2 linked regions of the Synechococcus elongatus PCC 11801 genome follow. The protein of the gene in region 2 binds, or shares a complex with, the protein of the main gene of each other region. Links are inferred from orthologs where the notes say so. Each region holds a gene or a part of one and is shown on either strand. Other genes may lie near its edges.

Region 1 (3,236 bases), 1.2 Mb from region 2 along the record:
CGGAGGCCCTGGCTGGTGCCCTTTTAGCTGCCTTGCAAAGTAAAGGGGTCGACGCCCAAGAGCTGGCGGCGATGGCACAAGTGCTGCAAGAACAGGCCGTCACGGTTGACAGCCGCGATCGCACAGAACCTTTGGTGGATACCTGCGGAACGGGCGGTGACGGTGCCGAAACCTTCAATATTTCTACGGCAGTGGCGTTTGTCACTGCTGCCGCTGGCGTCAAGGTGGCTAAACACGGCAATCGTTCAGCTTCTGGCCGAGTGGGCTCCGCAGACGTGCTCGAAGCCTTGGGGCTCAACCTCGCGGCCCCAAGCGATCGCATTCATGCGGCGGTGGATGAAGTTGGCATAACCTTCCTGTTTGCCCCAGGCTGGCATCCGGCCATGAAAGCAGTAGCCCCGCTGCGCAAAATTCTGGGGGTGCGCACCGTTTTTAATCTGCTGGGTCCTTTGGTCAATCCGCTACGCCCCACTGGACAAGTTATTGGCGTCTACAACCCCGGGCTGCTGCCGACCATCTCCGGTGCGCTCGCAGAGCTGGGCGTGCGCCGAGCGATCGTGCTGCATGGGCGGGAAGGGCTGGATGAGGCTGGCCTTGCTGACTGTACTGATCTGGCGATCGTGCGCGAGGGGCAACTCAGTCAACAGGTTGTTGATCCCCGTGATCTGGGGCTCACCCACGCCCCCACAACTGCGCTCAAAGGCGGCAGTGTGGAAGAAAATGCCGACATTCTCAAAGCCGTTTTGCAGGGCAAAGGCACGCGGGCTCAACAGGATGCCGTGCTACTGAATGCTGCTCTAGCGCTGGAGGTTGGCGAGCAAGTCGATCGCCTCGATCAAGGGGTGGAATTGGCGCGCTCGGTTTTGGCTAGCGGTGCTGCTTGGCAAAAGCTAACGGAGTTGGCTGCGTTTCTGCGCGACTGAGTGTGACTGGCGCACTGCTAGTCAGAAATCTGCCTGCGATCGCGAGCCAGTGCGATAATGGTTCGGATCTCGGGCTTTTGCTGCGTTATGTCCCTTGCTGAACGCCAAGCGGCGATTCTCGTCTTGGCCGACGGGTCGGTTTTCCAGGGTTATGCCTGCGGTGCATCCGGCACCGTCATCGGTGAAGTGGTGTTTAACACCGGCATGACTGGCTACCAAGAAGTATTGACCGATCCCAGCTACTGCGGCCAGATTGTCAGCTTCACCTATCCAGAACTCGGAAATACTGGGGTGAATCCTGAGGATGAGGAGTCGGCACGCCCCCAAGTCAGTGGCCTGATTGCCCGCAATATTGCTCGCTTACATAGCAACTGGCGTGCTGAGAAATCGTTGCCAGACTACTTAAGTCAGCACAACATCGTCGGCATCTATGGCCTCGACACCCGAGCGCTGACTCAGCACCTGCGATCGACGGGGGCTATGAACGGCGGCATCTCTACGACCATCCTGGATCCAGCGCAGCTCTGGGAAGAAGTGAAAGCGGCTCCCTCAATGGAAGGGCTGAACCTGGTGGGGCAAGTCACAACCGATCGCCCTTACGAGTGGCAAACCCCTACGAGCCAAACCTGGGAATTTATTGAGGCGCCAACAGCAGAATCGCTGACTGTTGTGGCGATCGACTTTGGCGTCAAGCGCAATATTCTGCGCCGCTTGGCCAGCTATGGCTGCCGTGTGATTGTCGTCCCTGCTGACACCCCCATCGAAGAGATCCTGCGACATCAGCCCGATGGTGTGTTTCTGTCTAATGGTCCTGGCGACCCATCGACGGTTCGCAGCGGGATTGAAACGACTCAAGCCCTTTTGAAGACAGGATTGCCACTGTTTGGAATCTGTTTGGGACACCAAATTCTTGGATTGGCCTTGGGTGCCCAAACGTTCAAGCTCAAGTTTGGCCATCGCGGCCTCAACCATCCCTGTGGCTTATCTCAGCAAGTAGAAATCACTAGCCAAAACCACGGCTTTGCGATCGCGGCAGATTCTTTAGGCCCTGAGATTGAGGTAACCCACCTCAATCTCAACGATCGTACGGTTGCTGGTTTGCGCCATCGGCAGTTGCCGGTCTTTTCCGTGCAATATCATCCCGAAGCAAGCCCAGGCCCGCACGATTCTGACTATCTCTTCCAGCAATTTGTGACCTTGATGCGCGATCGCCAACTCACTCCAGTGGGTTAGACCAGTTGCAGCTCTGGCTACCCTACCCCTATACTTGAGCGTCTGCTGAGATGACAAAGCTGGAGGATACGGCCATTCGCGAAACACTCGCCCTGACGGTTAGTTTGCGAGGAACCGTAGAAGTCAGGGACGATTACCAATTGTTCCGTCTCACGGGTCAGCTCGATGCTTTCTCGGAGCCAGCCTTCCGCAAGGTTCTTGGCAAGAGCCTAGAAGATGGGCCTAAGCATGCTATCTTAGATCTTTCGAAGATCGATTTTATCGATAGCTCTGGCCTCGGTGCTTTGGTTCAACTTGCAAAGCAAGCCCAAACCAACAAAGGAAGTTTACAGATTGTCACGAATCCCCGCGTCACTCAGACGGTGAAGCTCGTGCGACTTGAAAACTTCTTGGCGCTTCAGCCATCGGTGGACGCTGCGCTGTCCAATATCAGCGTGTCTTGAGTTTGTTCGTTCCCGAGTCAGACCCCCTCCGCGGCGATCGCCGCTTGAGTCCTGCGGCAGCTAAGCAACTGTCGCCCCAGGCACTAGCCTACCTAGGAGATGCCCTCTACGAATTCTATGTGCGCCTGCGATTGTTACTGCCGGCGCAACGTTCTCATCAGTTTCATCAGTCTGTGGTCGCTGCAGTGCGAGCCGAACGCCAAGCTGAACTGTTGATGAGCCTTCTACCGCTGTTGACAGCGGAAGAACTTGAGATTGTCCGTCGAGGCCGCAATGCGGCTGGACGAGTGCCACGCCGCCTGACTGCGGAATGCTATCAGCAGGCAACAGGGTTAGAGACCCTGCTGGGCTATCTCTATCTGTGTGATCCTCAGCGCTTGCAAGCGCTGCTCCAACTGCTGCCCGTCACTGAACATTGACGCCAGCCCTTCTGAATTTTTCTTCACGCGCGAGCTTTTTCATGTCTGACTATTCGGATCGTTCTGACTTTTCTGAACGTCAAGATCGTTCGGGTGACGATCGCCCTAATTTTCGTCGTTTTGACCGCGATCGCCCGAGTGGGGGTCGCCGTTTCGAAGGCCGTTCTGAGGGCGGTTACCGCGGTCGGGATGACCGGGGAAGCGGTGGCGGCTATCGC
Region 2 (4,191 bases):
TCACGCCCAGTGGTCGCGATATCAATAAGCAGGGTATCGAACCCAACATTGTTGCTGAGTTGACCGATGCACAACGGGAAAGTCTCAGTAAAAATCAGGAGCAAATTGGTACGGTCAGCGACCCTCAATTCCAATCTGCACTGAAGGTGCTAACGCAGAAGATTGCGACCGCATCGAAATAAGCCACTGCTGGATTAGTTAGATAGAAAGGCGAGTAGCGATCGCTACTCGCCTTTCTGTGCTTTCGGCTAGTTAAGCGTCAAGTTTTCAAGCCAATCGAGTTCACCCAAATCCTTGCAGAAGATGGGTGAACAACTAGCAGATGACTGTTGCTATCCCTGTTGTTGATATTCCTGCAAGGATTTCACTTGCAACGGTTGTTCTAACAAGGCACGAATCGCCTCAACCGTAGCTTTTGCACCCGCGATCGTGGTTACGGTTGGCACTTTGTAATCGAGTGCAGCGCGGCGAATAATCTGGTCATCCACTTTGGCGCGAGCGCCTGCGGGAGTATTGATAATCAGCTGAATTTGATCGTTCTTGAGTGCATCCAAAACGTGCGGACGACCTTCATGGACTTTGAGAATCGGCTCCACGGAGAGTCGTTGCTCCGCCAACACTTTTTGAGTGCCACCCGTTGCAACCACTCGGAAGCCCAACGTGAGAAATTCCCGCGCGATCGGCCCGATCGCCGCCTTATCGCGATCGCTGACGGAGATGAAGACCGTGCCTTGGCGTGGCAGTCGCTGAGAGGCAGCCAGTTCCGCCTTGGCAAAAGCACGGCCAAAGTCCACATCAATGCCCATCACTTCGCCAGTGGAGCGCATTTCAGGGCCGAGCAGCGTGTCGGTGCCGGGGAAGCGATCGAAGGGCAGCACGGCTTCTTTAACCGAGAGGTAGCTGGGCACTAATTCAGAGGTAATGCCGAGATCCGCTAGTGTTTGACCCGACATCAATCGTGCTGCAATCTTGGCCAGCGGTCGCCCGATCGCCTTGGAGACAAAGGGAACGGTTCGCGAGGCACGGGGATTGGCTTCGAGGATATAAACCTGCTCGTCTTTGACGGCGAACTGAATGTTCATGAGGCCGATGACGTTGAGCGCTTTCGCGAGCTGGGTTGTCCAAGCACGGATCGTTTCCAGCACCGTCTCGTTGAGGCTGACGGTGGGCAGCGAACAGGCGCTATCGCCGGAGTGAATGCCGGCCTGCTCAATGTGCTCCATGATCCCGCCGATGACGACTTGACCCGTGCGATCGGCGAGGGCATCGACATCAACTTCGATCGCGTTTTCAAGAAACTTGTCGATCAAAATCGGGTGATCCGGCTCGACCTGCACGGCCTCAGCCATGTAACGCTCGAGTTCGGCATCGGAGTAGACAATCTCCATCGCACGGCCGCCCAAAACGTAGCTAGGGCGCACCACCGTCGGGTAGCCGATGCGATGGGCGATCGCTAAGGCTTCTTCGGGGCTGCGCGCCAGACCATTGGCAGGCTGGGCGATGTCGAGCTGGCGCAGGATTTGCTCAAAGCGTTCGCGGTCTTCCGCTGTATCGATCGAGTCCGGCGAGGTGCCCCAGATTTGGGTACCGAGGGCTTGACCTTCTGGCGTTTGCAGGAAGGTTTGCAGGGGAACAGCCAGCTTCAGCGGCGTTTGACCGCCGAATTGAATGATCACGCCTTGGGGCTGCTCGGCTTCCAGAATGTTCAGCACATCCTCGCGGGTCAGCGGCTCAAAGTAGAGGCGATCGCTGGTGTCGTAGTCGGTGGAGACCGTCTCAGGGTTGGAGTTGACCATGATCGTCTCGTAGCCATCGTCGGCCAGCGCAAAGGCCGCGTGACAACAGCAGTAGTCAAACTCGATGCCCTGACCAATGCGGTTAGGGCCACCCCCTAGAATCATCACTTTCGGGCGATCGCTGGGACGGACTTCTGATTCCGGTGCGATCGCGGCTAGACCTGACTCACCCAGTTGGGCGCGGGGCGATTCGTAGCAGGAGTAGTAGTAAGGCGTGTAGGCTTCAAACTCCGCCGCACAGGTGTCGACCAGTTTGTAGACCGGCTTGATGCCCTGTTGCTGTCGCCGCTGGCGCACCGCTTCTTCGGAACTACCCAGCGCAAAGGCAATCTGGCGATCGCTAAAGCCCAGCTGTTTGACCTCCAGCCACTGCGCTGGTGTGATCTGCTCGATTGAGGTGCGCTTCAGGAAGTCTTCGCCCTCCAAAATCTCGCGGAACTTCTCCAAGAACCATGGATCGATGCCCGTCAGCTGGTAGATGTCACTGTCGCTGAGGCCGAGCAGCATCGCCTGCCGCACTGCAAAAATGCGATCGGGGCTAGGTGTCCGGAGTTGTGGCTTGATTTGATCCAGTGTTGGCAGGGTTTCGGGGCGATCGCAGCCCCAGCCGGCCCGACCAATTTCCAGCGATCGCAGCGCCTTTTGGAAAGACTCGGGGAAGGTCCGCCCGATCGCCATCGCCTCACCCACGGATTTCATCATCGTGGTCAGCTGGGCAGGCGTACCGGGGAATTTCTCGAAGGCAAAGCGCGGGATCTTGGTGACGACATAGTCGATCGTCGGTTCAAAGGAAGCTGGTGTCTGGCGGGTAATGTCGTTTTTCAGTTCATCTAAGCTGTAGCCGACCGCAAGTTTGGCGGCGATTTTGGCGATCGGGAAGCCGGTCGCTTTCGAAGCCAGCGCTGAACTCCGGGAAACGCGCGGGTTCATTTCGATCACGATCACGTCGCCATCTTGGGGATTGATCGCGAACTGGATGTTGGAACCGCCAGTTTCCACCCCGATCTCGCGGATGATTGCGATTGCTTGGTCGCGCAGTCGCTGATATTCCTTATCGGTTAGGGTTTGTGCCGGTGCAACGGTGATCGAGTCGCCGGTGTGCACGCCCATCGGATCGAGGTTTTCGATCGAACAAATGATCACGACGTTATCGGCGAGGTCACGCATCACCTCCAGCTCGAATTCTTTCCAGCCAATCAGCGACTGTTCCACCAGAATTTGGCTGACGGGGCTGGCATCCAAGCCCGACTGAACAATCAGCTCAAATTCTTCTTGGTTATAGGCAATGCCGCCGCCGGTGCCGCCCATGGTAAAGGCCGGACGGATGATCAGCGGATAGGTGCCGATTTGCTCCGCGATCGCCTGAGCCTCGGCCATATTGTTGGCGATGCCGCTGGGGCAAACTTTGACGCCGATCCGCTCCATCGCTTCTTTGAACAGGAGTCGGTCTTCAGCTTTTTCGATCGCTTCCAGTTTCGCGCCGATCAGTTCCACCTCAAAGCGATCGAGGGTGCCGTTTTTGGCGAGCGCAACCGCGAGGTTCAGCGCCGTTTGGCCACCCATCGTGGGCAGCAGCGCATCGGGGCGCTCCCGTTCGATCACCTGCGCGACCAGTTCCGGCGTTAGCGGCTCAATATAGGTGCGATCGGCCGTCTCGGGGTCGGTCATGATCGTGGCGGGGTTGGAGTTAACCAACACCACCTCGTAGCCTTCCTCGCGCAGCGCCTTACAAGCTTGCGTGCCCGAGTAGTCAAACTCGCACGCCTGTCCAATCACAATCGGCCCGGATCCGAGCAGCAGAATTTTGCGAATATCTTGGCGGCGAGGCATGGCACGGTCACAGCGGCAAATCCGATCTATTCTGCCATCTGCGCTGGTGCTCCCCGACACCGAGGGCTGAGTCGGGCTTGTATGCTAGGGACAATTGCGCATGGGTTATCGTCACCACCGGCTATGAGCGAACTTCAGCGTCTCAAGGGTTTGCTGCCACCCGAATTGCAGAGTTGGGTCTTTGTGGAAGCGTCGGCAGCCGTCGATCCGCCCTTGGTGACCTGCGAAGAAATCGGTCGCGACGAAGTTGAAATCCAGATTGATCTCCTGCGCTGGGAGCAGTTGGCGATTGACCAACGCAATCTGCTCTTTTGGCATGAAGTTGGCCGCATCCAAAATGATGCGATTCCCCGTGATGGCTGGGAAATGGCAGCCTTGGCGATCGGCTTGGGCGGCGCAGTCGGTGAACTGTGGGTACGCGACGGCCTGTTGCTGCTGCTCGCCCTTGGTCTCTCGGGTTTTGCCGGCTATCGCCTCTATCTGAAAAACAACAGCGAGAAGAAGCTGCAAGAAGCGATCGCCGCCGATGAACGCGCGATCGCCCTCTCGACGCGGTTTGGCTACA

The links.
Region 1: the proteins of carB (region 2) and carA are in contact, whole or in part, in a solved structure (PDB 1KEE), measured with the Escherichia coli proteins. The link is inferred for Synechococcus elongatus PCC 11801 from one-to-one orthologs.

The regions. Positions count from the first base shown.
Region 1 is NZ_CP030139.2:1,285,446-1,288,681, forward strand. What follows is about bases 148-3,068. They hold carA (glutamine-hydrolyzing carbamoyl-phosphate synthase small subunit), read left to right. Parts: upstream 148-980; coding sequence 981-2,156; downstream 2,157-3,068. Other genes in these bases: trpD (anthranilate phosphoribosyltransferase), read left to right, coding at 148-923; DOP62_RS06145 (STAS domain-containing protein), read left to right, coding at 2,207-2,599; DOP62_RS06150 (Mini-ribonuclease 3), read left to right, coding at 2,602-3,018; rlmB (23S rRNA (guanosine(2251)-2'-O)-methyltransferase RlmB), read left to right, coding at 3,060-3,068. Also shown: more of trpD, read left to right, coding at 1-147; more of rlmB, read left to right, coding at 3,069-3,236. UniProt on the Escherichia coli protein: Small subunit of the glutamine-dependent carbamoyl phosphate synthetase (CPSase).
Region 2 is NZ_CP030139.2:2,533,490-2,537,680, reverse strand. What follows is about bases 133-4,008. They hold carB (carbamoyl-phosphate synthase large subunit), read right to left. Parts: upstream 3,627-4,008; coding sequence 333-3,626; downstream 133-332. Other genes in these bases: DOP62_RS12685 (DUF3318 domain-containing protein), read left to right, coding at 3,750-4,008; ctpC (carboxyl-terminal processing protease CtpC), read left to right, coding at 133-182. Outside these bases: more of ctpC, read left to right, coding at 1-132; more of DOP62_RS12685, read left to right, coding at 4,009-4,191. UniProt on the Escherichia coli protein: Large subunit of the glutamine-dependent carbamoyl phosphate synthetase (CPSase).